One region of the Pseudoalteromonas sp. ABV4_021 genome, then DNA from elsewhere that is predicted to be linked to it. Evidence: predicted binding sites of a transcription regulator. Region 1 holds the regulator's gene; the other holds the start of a gene.

Region 1 (7,949 bases):
TGGGTCGATATCTTTAAAAAAGTGAACACCTTCAACAAGGGTATCTGTGGTCACAGCTAATTGGCAGTTTTCAGGAACGTTTATCAGTGCTGCATCGTCACCAATGCTCAATGAGACATCTTTACGTGCGACACCGCGGCCTTTGAAAAAGTGAGAGATTAATTCAAATTCTTGCATGCACAAAAAAGCCGGCCTAAAGCCGGCTCTCCAATTATTTCTTTCTAAGCTGATTCTGGGTCTTATCTAGCACCCCGTTCACAAACTTATGGCTATCATCAGCAGCAAATAGTTTTGCCAGCTCAATACCTTCATTGATAGCAACTTTGTAAGGTACGTCTTCGCGGAACTTAAGTTCATAACAAGACAGACGCAAAATCGCTTTCTCGATTAAATCGATTTCTTCAAAAGGACGATCTAAATGCGGCGTAACAGCTTCATCTAGCGCCTTATGATTGACTGCAACACCACGTGCTAAGTCTTTAAAATAATCCACATCAATTTTGGTTACGTCGTTTTCGACAAGCATTTGTTGTTCGATATCTGCAACCGGATTACCGCTTACTTGCCATGAATAAATTGCTTGTAATGCCAGTTTACGGGCTTTACGTCTAGCTGCTGGTTTCATTAAGTACCCTTAAATTTGTTCTAACAGGTTAACCATTTCTAGCGCACCTAAAGCAGCTTCGCCACCTTTGTTGCCCATTTTGGTGCCTGCACGCTCAATTGCTTGCTCGATGTTTTCAGTTGTTAAAACACCAAACGCTACAGGAATGTCGTAGTCTAGCGATACACTTGCTAGGCCTTTATTTGACTCATTAGCAACTAAGTCAAAGTGCGGCGTACCACCACGAATAATCACACCAAGTGAAATGATTGCATCAAATTCTTTCTTTGCTGCGATGCGCTTAGCTGCTAGAGGAAGCTCTACAGCACCTGGTACATAAACAACGGTAATATCGTCGTCATTTACATCACCAATACGCTTTAAGGTATCAACTGCACCATCAAGTAAGCTTTTACCAATGAAATCGTTAAAGCGAGAAATAACGATAGCAAACTTTTTCCCTTGAGCGTTTAATTTACCTTCAATCACTTTCATTTTATGCCCTTCTCTTTGGCTAATTCATTTATCGCGCAATCGCAAAGGCGCGGAGTTTATCATACTAAATTAAATTTTTTTAGGCTTATTTTTAGGCTTGTGGTTGAGCCTATTGCGGCTCAACATATTCAACTACTTCTAAGCCAAAACCTGAAATCGCATGGTACTTCTTCGGCATGCTCATTAAACGCATTTTATGAATGCCTAAATCAGCCAAAATTTGAGAACCTACACCTACGGTGCGCGATGTACCTTGGAACTTGCGAACGCTCGGGCTTTCGCCTTTGTCTTGTGCTTCAAACGCTTTAAACAAGTGCTCTAGTTCTTCAGGGTTTTCGTGTTTCGCTAAAATAACTAATACACCGTTATTTTCAGCGATGTACTTCATCGCACCTGACAGTGTCCAACTGCGATCAGATGCCCTATCTGACAATAAAATATCGTTGAACGTACTTTGTAAGTGAACACGTACTAAGGTTGCATCATCTTCTTTTACGTCACCCTTTTTCATTGCGTAATGAAGTTGGCCGTCGATGGTGTCTTTATACGTCACTAGATCAAACTCACCGTGTTCAGTTGGCAATTTACATTCTGCTACACGTTCAATAGTGGCTTCATTTAAGTTGCGGTATTCAATTAAATCGGCAATGGTACCCATTTTTAAACCGTGCTCTTTAGCAAAAATTTCTAGGTCTGGGCGGCGCGCCATGGTGCCATCTGGATTGAGTATTTCAACGATCACTGAAGATGGCTCGCAGCCTGCTAAGCGCGCTAAATCACAACCGGCTTCGGTGTGTCCTGCACGAGTCAATACCCCACCCGGTTGCGCCATAATTGGAAAAATGTGACCTGGCTGTACGATATCGTCAGGTACCGCACCTTTTGCCACTGCAGCTTGCACTGTGCGTGCACGGTCTGCTGCTGAAATACCCGTTGTTACACCCTTTGCCGCTTCAATCGACATGGTAAAATTGGTAGAAAACTGTGCGCCGTTATTGCTTACCATTAGTGGTAAGTTAAGTTGCTGGCAACGCTCTTGTGTTAGCGTTAAACAAATCAAACCACGGCCATGTGTCGCCATAAAGTTAATTGCATCGGCACTAATGTGCTCAGATGCCATAATTAAGTCGCCTTCATTTTCACGGTCTTCGTCATCCATCAGAATGACCATTTTACCTAGACGGATATCTTCAATAATTTCTGCTGCAGTGTGTAAGCCCATTTTGTTACCTTTGCTTGCGACTGGTTATCGATTCATAAAGCCAGCTTGCGCTAGAAGCTCATGAGTGAGAGAACTGGTTGGTTTTGCATCTTGCTGTGGCATCATTAAACGCTCTAAATAGCGTGCGAGCTGATCCACTTCTAAATTCACTGTGCTACCTACTTTAAAGCCACTAATCGTGGTTTCGCCTGCTGTGTGTGGCACAATAGTTAGCTTAAATTCGTTGTCGTTTATTTCGTTTACGGTAAGGCTAATGCCATCAATGCAAACCGAGCCTTTATACGGAATGTACTTGAGTAATTGCGCTGGTGCACAAAGCCAGTAATCGGTTGCACGGGCATTGGCTTCAATACGGGTTACGGTAGCAATGCCGTCTATATGCCCTGAAACTAAATGACCGCCTAAACGCGACTGAGGCATTAACGCTTTTTCAAGGTTAACGGTTTGCCCAACTTGATAGTTTTCAAAGTTGGTTAACGATAGGGTTTCTTTTGATACATCGGCTACATAGCCGTGGCCTGTTAAAGCAATAACCGTTAGACATACGCCATTGGTTGCGATGCTGTCGCCTAATTTAACATCAGCCAAATCAAGTTTGCCTGAGTTAATAGTAACGCGCATGTCGCCAGCAATCATTTCAATTGCCGCAACGTTTCCGGTTGCTTCTATAATGCCTGTAAACATATTAATTTCTTTTAACTAATGCATGTAGACAGATATCCTGTCCAACTTGCTTGAGTGTGTTTATTTCAAGTTCAGGGACTTGAGACATGGTTGAAAATGTTGGCAAGTTAATCAAGCTCTTACTACTGTGTCCCATCAATTTAGGCGCCATAAACAAAACAAGTTCATCGACCAACTGTTGTTCGAACATTTTACCTGCCAAGGTTGCGCCCGCTTCTAACAATACTAAGTTAACGCCGCGCTCTGCTAATAATGACAATAAAGCGTGTAAATCTACTTTGCTATTGTTTTTATCAACCACTACTTGTTCAACAAAATGCGGCCAAGTATGCGATTTATCAAGAGTTGTACGTGCAATAATTATTTTAGATGGTTGCTGAAATAACGCGAGATCTGGCGTAAGTCGGTTTTGCGAATCAATAATCACACGTATTGGCTGGCGAGTACTGTGTTTTGCATCAAGATCTGTTAATTCATCAGGGCGGACATTTAACTTCGCATTATCGATAATAACGGTATCAGCGCCCGACAGTACTGCACAGCTTTCAGCGCGTAAATCTTGCACAGCGCGGCGCGATTCGCTGCTGGTAATCCACTTACTTTCACCATTTTCAAGTGCCGTTTTGCCATCAAGGCTTGCCGCGAGTTTACAGCGTACATAAGGTAAGTTGGTGCGCATGCGTTTTAAAAAGCCCAAATTGAGCGCTTCGGCTTCATGGTTTAATAAGCCAAAATCGGTTTCGATTCCGGCATCTTCGAGCATTTTTAAGCCGCGACCTGCGACTTCTGGGTTTGGATCAACCATAGCAGCAACAACACGGCTAACGCCTGCTTTAATAAGGCCTTCAGCACATGGCGGCGTACGGCCATAATGCGAACACGGCTCGAGCGTAACATACGCGGTTGCCCCTTTAGCGTTATCGTCAACCATTTTCAGTGCATGCACTTCGGCATGAGGGCCACCCGCTTGAATATGAAAACCTTCACCGATGATTTGATTATCTTTAACTAAAACGCAACCTACATTGGGATTAGGCGTAGTGGTAAATCGACCGCGTTTAGCAAGCTCGATGGCGCGCGCCATATATTTGTGGTCACATTCAGAAAAGCGATTGTTGTGCATCAGATTACTCACCTAAGCGTGCGATTTCTTCGCCAAATTCTTTAATGTCTTCAAATGAGCGGTAAACAGATGCAAAACGTACGTAAGCAACTTTATCGAGTTTTTTCAGCGCTTCCATAATAAATTCGCCGACTGTTTTACTATCAACTTCGCGCTCACCTGTTGCACGCAATTGCGATTTAATTTGGTGTACTACTTCTTCTACTTGTTCTGTACTGACAGGGCGCTTTTCTAGCGCACGATGCAAGCCATTGCGAAGTTTATCTTCATTAAACGGCTCTCGGCTGCCGTCTTGCTTGATTACACGTGGCATAACAAGCTCGGCACCTTCAAAGGTAGTAAAACGTTCGTGACATTCATTACATTCGCGACGGCGGCGAACCTGATGACCACCACCTACTAAGCGTGAATCGATAACTTTGGTGTCATTGGCTGTACAAAAAGGACAATGCATAAACAACTCTCGAAAGAAAAAAGGCCGCAAAAAAGCGGCCTTATCATATCATGTTAACAATGAGAAAACATTATGCGTAAACAGGGTGTTTCGCACAAATTGCTTTTACTTTCTCACGTACTTCATCTTGTACTTTTGTATCTTCGATGTTGTCTAGAACATCACAGATCCAGCCAGTTAACTCTTTTGCTTCTGCTTCTTTAAAACCACGACGTGTGATTGCAGGAGAACCAATACGTAGGCCAGATGTTACAAATGGAGAACGTGGATCGTTTGGTACTGAGTTTTTGTTAACTGTAATGTAAGCATTACCAAGTGCTGCGTCTGCATCTTTACCTGTGATATCTTTGTTGATTAAATCAAGTAAGAATAGGTGGTTGTCTGTTTTACCAGAAACAACGTCGTAGCCACGAGCTTTGAATACTTCAACCATAGCTTGCGCATTTTTAACAACTTGTGTTTGGTATGCTTTGAACTCTGGCTCTAGTGCTTCTTTAAATGCAACCGCTTTAGCAGCGATAACGTGACATAAAGGACCACCTTGACCACCTGGGAATACCGCAGAGTTTAACTTTTTGTAAATCTCTTCGTCGCCACAGTTAGACACGATTAAGCCACCGCGAGGACCTGCTAATGTTTTGTGCGTAGTTGTTGTAACAACGTGTGCAAATGGTACTGGGCTTGGGTAAACGCCTGCAGCAACAAGGCCAGCAACGTGTGCCATATCAACTAGAAGGTAAGCACCTACTTTGTCTGCGATTTCACGGAATTTAGCCCAATCAACAATACCTGAGTATGCTGAGAAACCACCGATGATCATTTTAGGCTTGTGCTCTAGTGCTAGCGCTTCAACTTGTGCGTAGTCGATTTCGCCAGTTTCTTCGTTTAGGCCGTACTGAACTGCGTTGTACGTTTTACCTGAGAAGTTTACGTGTGAACCGTGAGTTAGGTGACCGCCGTGTGCAAGGCTCATACCTAAAACTGTGTCGCCCGGCTGAAGCAACGCTTGGAATACTGCCGCGTTTGCTTGTGAACCTGCGTGCGGTTGTACGTTTGCGTAATCTGTGCCGAATAATTCGTTAGCGCGATCAATTGCTAATTGCTCAACAACATCAACGTGCTCACAACCACCGTAGTAACGCTTGTAAGGGTAACCTTCCGCGTATTTGTTAGTTAACTGAGAACCTTGTGCTTCAAGTACACGCGGGCTACAGTAGTTTTCAGACGCGATAAGTTCGATATGCTCTTCTTGACGCTGCTTTTCGTTTTCCATTGCGCCAAATAGTTCTGGATCAAAATCCGAGATATTCATGCTACGTTCTAACATGGTTACTCCTAAATAGAAGATGGTTGTGGGATAAAGGGCGTATTGTACGCTTAAAAAGCGCCCTTGCCTACTTTGTATATGTGAAGTTATTTAAACAGGGATTGAAAATTTTTCACAGTGTATTTTTAATGATATTTTTAAATCGAAACATAAATATTTAAAATACAAAACAAACCATTCATTAAATTTAATTATACAACTACCAGTGTTTGCCTAATGAGACAAAAAAGCTGGATTCGCCATCATCGGTTGCACCAAAACCAAATGCAGCTGGGCCAAAGCGTGTATCGGTGCCAACAAACAAGCTGCTGGCAAAAATAAGTTCAGATAAATCGACACTTTGTTGAATATCCCACACATTGCCTACTTCAGCACTCACACCAAGGTAAAGTGGCATGCTGGTCATATTAAGCATATCGCGACCTAAATCGTATTGATAAATCACTGCGCCAAACGCTTTTTTAGGACCGTTTAACACGTTTTTGCCATAACCCGATAAATTTAAAAAGCCGCCCAAGCGCTCAGTGTTAACGGTAAACGTACCGTCTGATTCATAACTGGTATACGATGCTGTGCCAACTAAGCCATGGTGGCGAATAGAAAAAGCGCCGCGCCAATCAATTTTGTATTTACTGGCATAGCGACTGTCGATTGGATCAAGGCGATCGTCATACGCTTCTTTAAAACGACCATAATAAACACGTAGTCGATTACCTTGAGTTGGAAAACTAATGCTATCTAAGGTGTCATACATCAAACTGCTGTAAAAGCCCGTTTGATCAAAGGGGAATTTATCATTAATCAATGATTTTTGTTCAAGTTCGCCTACATCCCGTATTGTGCCAAACTCAAATCGCCAAAAATTATTAATGTTGTAGCCGAGCGCTAAATTACCACGCAGGTGATTCTTTTCTAAGTCAAAGTACGCTTGCGTTACCGTTTGTAGCTTGTATCTGTCTTTGATAAACGCAAAGCGAGCACGCGTATAATAGTCATCTCCTGCGTTTAGTGGTTGATAAAACTCGGTCGCGATATACTCTTCAAAACCAAGCGAAATCTCATTGCGCCAAAGTCCTCCATAGCGATTAATATTGCTACGCGTAAACGCCATATCAATCGAGAGCACCGAGTTTACTGTCACGTCACTTTGATAATTAGCGCCAAAATCTAAGTAATTTGGCCCCCACGATTTGCCAATTGTTTTTAATACTAACACTCGCCCTTGCTCGGTATCTTTAAACTCGGTTTCAACACGCTCAAATTCATTGAGCGCATAGACGCGATTTACCGCCTGCTGCACATCATGCTCTGACGGAGTGTCTCCGGGGTAAATCGAAAAGTGTTTGAGTATCAATTTATTATTAACGTCTGACAAATTATCCAACGAAATCGCAAGTACTGGGTTATAAATTGGCTGAAACCACACTTGGCTACGCTCGCGTTTAGCGACTTGATAAGCTTCAAATGCACTCGGTGAAATAGCTAAGGTTTGCAGTTTTGGTTCCGCGATTTTTGCAGCGGCAAGGCCGCGCACTAACGACTCTTCTAAATCAGCCCAGTCAGTGGTGCTTAAGTCATCAATGTCGGGGCGAATATATATGTCCTTTTCACTTAGCAAACGTTTTTGCCATTGTGTTGAGGCATTGGTCAAAATGGTAGAAAGTTGGCCAAGTACTTCCATAGTTGATGTGAACTCATTCGACTGAGCAAGTGATGCACCTATATCTACGGCTATAACGATATCTGCGCCCATCTCTTTTACTACGTCAACCGGCAAATTATTGGCGATGCCACCATCAACCAGCAAGCGACCATCAATTTCGGTCGGCTGCACAGCTCCCGGTACCGAGGCCGAAGCTTGCATTGCTTCAGCAATACTACCAGATGAAATTACCACAGCTTCACTGGTCGATAAATCGGTCGCAATTGCGCGATACGGTATTGCCAGCTGGTCAAAATCATCAAACAAATGCACTGAACGGGTGGAATTTCGCAATAAACGACTCATACTTTGCCCGACAAGCAAACCTTTAGATGAGC
Region 2 (7,949 bases), 670 kb from region 1:
CAAAGAATGTCTTTGTTTAAACCAATCATTGAGCCGTCTTTGAATAAGTATTCTGCCCATTCTTTTTCTTGCTCTGCTGCCTTGGTGAACATTGCAATCGATTCTTCGCGGCATTGCGCTGCAACAATCGCCATTTCAGGATCGTCATCACCTTCTTGCATAATGTTTAGAATATGCTGTGTACCTGATAAGTGAAGGGCTTCATCACGTGCGATAAGCTTGATGATTTTTGCATTACCTTCCATCAATTCACGTTCTGCAAACGCAAAGGAGCAAGCAAAACTAACATAGAAGCGAATAGCTTCTAAAATGTTTACTGACATGATGCAAAGGTACAGTTTCTTTTTAAGATCGAATAAGTTTATCTTTACTTCTTCACCGTTTATTTGGTGTTTGCCTTCACCGTATTGATTGTAAATCGTCGTTAAGCTGATTAGTTCATCGTAGTAACGCGTTACTTCTTCTGCGCGCTCTGCAATTTTTTCATTCGTTACAATGTCGTCAAAAATCAGTTCTGGCTGTTTTGTTACATTGCGAATAATGTGGGTGTACGAACGGCTGTGAATAGTTTCACTGAATGCCCACGTTTCAATCCAAGTTTCTAGTTCTGGCAGCGATACGATAGGGAGTAACGCAACATTTGGCGAACGACCTTGTACACTATCAAGTAGTGTTTGGTATTTTAAGTTGCTCAAGAAAATGTGCTTTTCGTGCTCTGGTAACCCTTCGAAGTCGATGCGATCTTTGCTCACATCAACTTCTTCTGGACGCCAGAAGAACGAAAGTTGCTTTTCAATTAGCTTTTCAAAAATAGGGTGCTTTTGTTGATCATAGCGCGAAACATTAACAGTTTGTCCAAAGAACATTGGTTCTTTTAGTTGGTCATTATGCTCGCGACTAAATGTTGAATACGACATATTATTATTAACTCTAGAGAAAACAAACTAGCGGGCAAAGAGTGTACTTTGCCCGCTGGGATTTAGATTTTACACGCGCCGCCTGCACAGCCATCATCTTCAGGCTCTGGCTTAAGCTCGTCCTGTGAATCCGATGCACCATCACGGGTGTTGTGGTAGTAAAGTGTTTTAACACCAAGTTTGTATGCAGTCAGTAAATCCTTAAGCAATAGCTTCATTGGAACTTTACCGCCTTCAAACTTATTTGGATCATAATTAGTGTTAGCAGAAATAGTTTGGTCGATAAACTTCTGCATAATACCGACTAATTGCAAGTAACCATCGTTGCTTGGAATATCCCAAAGTAGCTCGTACGCATCTTGTAAACGTTCGTACTCTGGAACAACTTGCTTTAAGATACCGTCTTTACTCGCTTTAACACTGATGTGTCCACGCGGTGGCTCAATACCATTGGTTGCGTTAGAAATTTGTGATGACGTTTCTGACGGCATTAACGCAGATAACGTTGAGTTACGCATACCGTGTTTAACAATGCTTTCGCGTAGGCCATCCCAATCAAGGTGCAATTGCTCACTACATATCGTATCAAGATCTTTCTTGTAGGTATCAATTGGCATAATGCCTTTTGCGTACGTTGTTTCGTTAAACTTAGGACACGCGCCTTTTTCTTTAGCAAGTTCATTTGATGCTTTCATTAAGTAATATTGAATTGCTTCAAATGTACGGTGAGTTAACGCGTTTGCTGAACCGTCTGAATACTTAACACCGTTTTTCGCAAGGTAATAAGCGTAGTTAATTACACCAATACCTAACGTACGACGACCCATAGTTGCGTTATATGCAGCCGGTACAGGGTAATCTTGATAATCGAGTAAGTTATCTAGTGCACGCACAGCAAGTTCTGCTAACTCGTCTAATTCATCAAGTGATTTAATCGCACCTAGGTTAAACGCAGAAAGCGTACACAGTGCAATTTCACCTTCTTCGTCCATTACGTGTTTTAATGGCTTAGTAGGAAGTGCAATTTCTAAACACAAGTTAGACTGACGAATTGGTGCAACTTTTGAATCAAACGGGCTATGTGTATTTGTGTGGTCTACGTTTTGTAGGTAAATACGACCTGTGCTCGCACGCTCTTGAGCAAACATTGAGAATAATTCAATCGCTTTAATGCGTTTTTTACGAATTGATTCATCTTGTTCGTATTGTACGTATAAGCGCTCGAACTCATCTTGATCTTCAAAGAATGCATCGTAAAGACCAGGCACATCTGACGGGCTAAACAGCGTGATGTAATCATCTTTAATTAAGCGCGAATACATTACTTTGTTAAATTGAACGCCATAATCTAAGTGACGAACACGGTTATCATCAACACCACGGTTGTTTTTAAGCACCAGTAGATTTTCAACTTCTAAGTGCCATAACGGATAAAATAGTGTTGCAGCGCCACCACGCACACCACCTTGTGAACAGCTTTTAACTGCCGTTTGGAAGTGCTTGTAGAAAGGAATACAGCCAGTGTGGAATGCTTCACCGCTGCGAATAGGGCTACCTAGTGCGCGAATTCGGCCCGCATTGATACCAATACCAGCACGTTGGCTTACGTATTTTACAATCGACGATGACGTTGCATTAATTGAATCTAGGCTATCGTCACATTCAATCAGTACGCATGAACTGAATTGACGCGTAGGAGTACGCACACCCGCCATAATTGGCGTTGGCAATGAAATCTTAAACGTCGACGTTGCGTCGTAAAAACGTTTTACATAGTGTAAACGCGTGTCTTTCGGATATTTTGAGAATAGACATGCTGCCACTAAAATATATAGGAACTGCGCGCTTTCATAAATCTCACCGGTAACACGGTTTTGCACAAGGTATTTACCTTCTAACTGCTTAACCGCAGCATAACTAAAGGTAAGATCACGAGAATGATCAATATACGCGTCAAGCTCTTCAATTTCCTGCAGGCTATAGTCAGCAAGTAGATGTGGATCATACTTGTTCATTTCAACCATCTTAACCATATGATCGTACAGTTTAGGTGGCTCAAATTTACCATAGGCTTTCTTACGCAAATGGAAAATTGCCAAACGCGCAGCAAGATACTGATAATCTGGTGTTTCTTTCGAAATTAGATCAGCAGCAGCTTTGATAATGGTTTCGTGAATATCTTCTGTACGGATACCGTCGTAAAACTGAATGTGTGATTTTAGTTCTACTTGCGATACAGATACGTTATTTAGGCCTTCTGCTGCCCATGCAATAACGCGGTGAATTTTGTCTAGGTCAAGCGGTTCCTTGCGACCGTCACGTTTACTGACTGAAAGCTCTTGGTTCATAGTTATGCCTGCAATTTCCTTCAAACGAGCAAAAAATTTTTATTATGTCGAAATATTAAACTGGACTTTTGTCCTATTATTTAAGCGCACGGCTCAGGCGAAATTACCACTAGTGCTCGTTTTTCGCTTAGCTACTAGATATGGTGTCGCCATCACAGATGATCACAAGATAGAGGGGTATGCGTCTTTTTTCAAGGCCTAGAAAAGCGAGATAATTTGTGATCAATTTTTTACTAACTAGTCTGTTAGCATCCACTAACTTGTTAAGTAAAGTGTGTTTAGTCTATGTGAAAAAACAACGAAAAAAATACGATAAAAAAAAATATTTAAAATTTATTTGTTGCAAATTCACAAGGTATTGTTTTTGGGTCCGAGATTAAAATAACCACTATATCTAGTGGTTATTTTTTATCATAGCAACTAGATATATGGTTAAGCAGTGAGCAGGCGTTGGTAAAGCTTAAGTCAGATTGCCAGGTTGAAACAGGGTTGCCATTTAAATATCCCCAAAGCGCCGAAGCTGTTTTCATCCCCGCAGATTTGCCAGCAATGATATCGCGCTCATCGTCACCGATATAAATACAACACATAGGATCAACCTTCATTAATTCACAGCTGTAAAGCAAAGGATCAGGGTAGGGCTTGGCGCGTTCAAGTGTGTCACCCGATACAATATTTTTGCAGTTTGCAAATTGTGTTATTTGCGCAACAAGGGGGTTAGTTAGGTGCTTTGGTTTATTTGTCACAATCGACCAAGGAACTGCGTGCTCATCTAAAAACGCAATTAGTGGCACAATACCTTGGTAAAAACTGCTTTTACACCATAAATTGTTTGCGTAAAAAGTAAGAAACGCTTCTTTTAAATGTGTTTGTTCGTCGTTTGAGAAATGTTGCCATTCATCACCAAAACCAAGTTTGAGTAATGCAAGCGTACCGTTAGAGGCCTGCGTACGATATGTTTCTGCACTTACCGTCGGTTTATTATGTTTGGCCAACACAAAGTTAAGCGCAGCACCTAAATCATCCGCACTGTCGATTAAGGTGCCATCTAAATCAAACAATACTGCTTGATACATTTTATGCTAACTTTTCGAAATGGATCATATAGTTAACTGATACATCATTAGTTAGACTATAAGTTTGACCAAGCGGATTGTAACTTAACCCCTTCATAATGCGCGCTTTAAGGCCGTATTTTTCAGCCCAATTAATCAAAGTCGCAGGCTTGATGAATTTGTCGTGGTCGTGCGTGCCTTTTGGCACAATCTTAAGTAAGTGCTCGGCACCGACAATGGCAAATAAATACCCTTTAAGTGTTTTATTAAGCGTTGACATAAATACATGACCACCAGGCTTCACCAATGTTGCCAATGATGCGATTACCGATTCAGGATCCGGTACATGCTCAAGCATTTCCATACACGTAACAACATCAAATTGCTGAGGGTTTTGCTCGGCAAACGCTTCAGCGGTCACTTTTTCATAGTTAAGGGAAACACCGACTTCTAATGCATGTAATTTAGCAACATTTAAGGGCTCTTCACCCATATCAATCCCCGTCACTTGCGCGCCTAGCTTAGCCATACTTTCAGCTAAAATACCGCCACCGCAGCCAACATCTAATACATTTTTTGAGAAAATGCCTTGGCTATATAAGTTAATAAAGTCTAAACGAAGCGGGTTTATTTCGTGTAGCGGTTTAAATTCGCCATTAAGATCCCACCAACGGTCGGCCATGGCTTCAAATTTTGCAATTTCACTTGCATCTACATTTTGTTGAACGGTCATAAAAAGCATCCAGAGTGATTTGAGGGCATTATAAAGGGATTTTTTATAAAAAGACTACCGCTTACAACCTGTAAATAATGATTTTTTGTGTTAGCATGCTTTGGTTATAAAAATAATAACTGAATTAATACACGATTGAAGGAAGAGAAATCGGATGACAGATCTCGCCAATGAAATCCTTCCAATCAATATTGAAGATGAATTAAAAAATTCATACCTCGATTATGCCATGAGCGTAATTGTAGGACGTGCGCTTCCTGATGTACGAGATGGTTTAAAACCAGTTCATCGCCGCGTACTTTTCGCAATGAATGAACTCAATAATGATTGGAACAAACCTTATAAAAAGTCTGCACGTGTTGTAGGTGACGTAATCGGTAAATATCACCCACACGGTGATAGCGCAGTTTACGATACGATTGTACGTATGGCTCAGCCGTTCTCACTTCGTTATTTATTAGTTGATGGTCAAGGTAACTTCGGTTCGGTAGACGGCGACAGTGCTGCTGCGATGCGTTATACCGAAGTACGTATGGCTAAAATGGCCCATCAATTATTAGCGGATCTTGAAAAAGAAACGGTTGATTACGTTGATAACTATGATGGTACGGAAAAAATTCCAGCGGTACTACCAACACGAGTTCCTAACTTATTAGTGAACGGTGCATCGGGTATCGCGGTAGGTATGGCGACCAACATTCCGCCACACAATTTATCTGAGGTAATTAACGGCTGTTTAGCGGTTATTGAAAACCCTGAAATACAAATTGAAGAGTTGATCGATTATATCCCAGGTCCTGATTTCCCAACAGCGGGTATTATTAGCGGCAAAAAAGGTATCGAGCAAGCGTATAAAACAGGCCGTGGTAAAGTTTACATCCGCGCCAAAGCAGAAGTTCAAGTTAACGAAAAAACGGGTAAAGAAACAATCATTGTTCACGAAATCCCATACCAAGTTAACAAAGCACGTTTAATTGAAAAGATTGCTGAGCTTGTTAAAGACAAGAAAATTGAAGGCATTAGTGCACTGCGCGATGAGTCTGATAAAGACGGTATGCGCATTGTTATCGAAATTAAACGTGGTGAAGTAGGCGAAGTTGTTCTAAACAACCTGTATGCACAAACACAAATGCAAACAGTGTTTGGTATGAACATGGTTGCGCTAGATAATGGGCAACCAAAACTACTTAACCTAAAAGAAATGCTTGAAGCGTTCGTTACGCACCGTCGCGAAGTAGTTACGCGTCGTACGGTATTTGATTTACGTAAAGCACGTGACAGAGCACATACTCTTGAAGGTTTAGCAATCGCACTTGCGAATATCGATCCTATTATCGAGGTTATTCGTCGTTCGCAAACTCGTGAAGAAGCAAAAGTAGCCTTACTTTCTCGTAGCTGGGAACTGGGTAACGTTAAAGGCATGCTTGAAAAAGCAGGTGAAGATGACGTTGCTCGCCCTGAATGGCTTGCGCCAGATCTAGGTATTCGCGATGGCCAATACTATCTGTCAGAAGCACAAGCGAATGCAATTCTAGACCTACGTTTACATAAGCTAACAGGTTTAGAACACGAGAAAATCTTAAATGAATATAAAGAGCTATTAGATCTAATCGCTGAGCTACTTTATATTCTTTCTAGCCCTGAGCGTTTAATGGAAGTTATTCGTGAAGAGCTCGTTGAAATTAAAGAAAACTTTGGCGATGAGCGTCGCACTGAAATTACAGCAGCTGCGCACGATATCAGCCTTGAAGACCTAATCAATGAAGAAGACGTTGTAGTAACGCTGTCACACGAAGGTTACGTTAAATATCAACCGCTTTCTGATTACGAAGCGCAGCGTCGTGGCGGTAAAGGTAAATCTGCAACTAAGATGAAAGATGAAGACTTCATTGAACGCTTATTAGTTGCAAACACCCACGACACGATTTTATGTTTCTCTACGTCAGGTCGTTTATATTGGCTTAAAGTGTACCAGTTACCGCTTGCAAGTCGCGCTGCGCGTGGTAAGCCAATTGTTAACTTACTACCACTTGAAGCAGATGAGCGTATTACCACTATCTTACCAGTACGCGAGTATGAAGAAGATAAGTATGTATTAATGGCGACAGCGAACGGTACAGTTAAGAAAACACCACTTACGGCATACAGTCGTCAGCGTGCTTCGGGCATTATCGCAATCAATCTAAACGAAGGCGATAGCTTGATTGGTGCAGATATCACCGACGGCACAAACGACATCATGCTGTTCACTGATCACGGTAAAGTAGTACGCTTTAACGAAAAACAACGTGATTCGGAAACAGGTGAAGTGAAACTTGATGCGGAAACTGGCGAAGAATTACTAGCGTTACGCCCGATGGGTCGTACAGCGACAGGTGTACGCGGTATTAAGATGCCAGATGACGTGAAAGTTGTGTCACTTATCGTACCTAAGAACGATGGTCCGGTATTAACGATCACTGAAAATGGTTATGGTAAACGTACACTGCTTGAAGATTACCCAGCGAAGAGCCGTGCAACACAAGGTGTTGTGTCGATTAAAGTATCTGAGCGAAATGGTAAAGTAGTTGGCGCGGTGCAAGTTGAAGATAATGATGAAATCATGATTATCTCTAACAAAGGTACATTAGTGCGCACCCGTGTTCATGAAGTATCTACCGTTGGTCGTAATACACAAGGTGTTATTTTAATTCGTACAGCTGATGACGAACAAGTTGTTGGTTTACAGCGTATCGATGAAATTGAAGAGTCTCAATTCCTTTCTGAAGAAGGTGAAGATGAAGCAGTTTCAAGCGAAAGTAATGAAACACCAAATACAGATGAAAATAATTCAGAGCAACCAGCTGAATAGAAAAAATATTCATCTTTATCATGCGGTAATTTGATATTTAATCAG

What was found. Region 1 encodes NrdR, which represses ribonucleotide reductase genes. Its sites were predicted from a motif close to AAACACNANATNTNGTGTTT; they were not measured.
Region 2: a site for NrdR is predicted at 3,395-3,414, ahead of nrdA (class 1a ribonucleoside-diphosphate reductase subunit alpha). Genes of this name have one in related genera too.

Annotation. Positions count from the first base shown of each region.
Region 1 is NZ_JBSWVB010000001.1:2,187,840-2,195,788, forward strand. Features, by position in the region: gene thiL (thiamine-phosphate kinase) at 1-177, opposite strand, end outside; gene nusB (transcription antitermination factor NusB) at 212-625, opposite strand; gene ribH (6,7-dimethyl-8-ribityllumazine synthase) at 635-1,099, opposite strand; gene ribBA (bifunctional 3,4-dihydroxy-2-butanone-4-phosphate synthase/GTP cyclohydrolase II) at 1,209-2,321, opposite strand; gene ACXAFE_RS10210 (riboflavin synthase) at 2,346-3,005, opposite strand; gene ribD (bifunctional diaminohydroxyphosphoribosylaminopyrimidine deaminase/5-amino-6-(5-phosphoribosylamino)uracil reductase RibD) at 3,007-4,128, opposite strand; gene nrdR (transcriptional regulator NrdR) at 4,133-4,582, opposite strand; gene glyA (serine hydroxymethyltransferase) at 4,653-5,909, opposite strand; gene ACXAFE_RS10230 (patatin-like phospholipase family protein) at 6,109-7,949, opposite strand, start outside.
Region 2 is NZ_JBSWVB010000001.1:1,516,997-1,524,945, reverse strand. Features, by position in the region: gene nrdB (class Ia ribonucleoside-diphosphate reductase subunit beta) at 1-917, opposite strand, end outside; gene nrdA (class 1a ribonucleoside-diphosphate reductase subunit alpha) at 980-3,265, opposite strand; gene ACXAFE_RS07215 (HAD family hydrolase) at 3,667-4,341, opposite strand; gene ubiG (bifunctional 2-polyprenyl-6-hydroxyphenol methylase/3-demethylubiquinol 3-O-methyltransferase UbiG) at 4,343-5,053, opposite strand; gene gyrA (DNA gyrase subunit A) at 5,208-7,904, shown strand.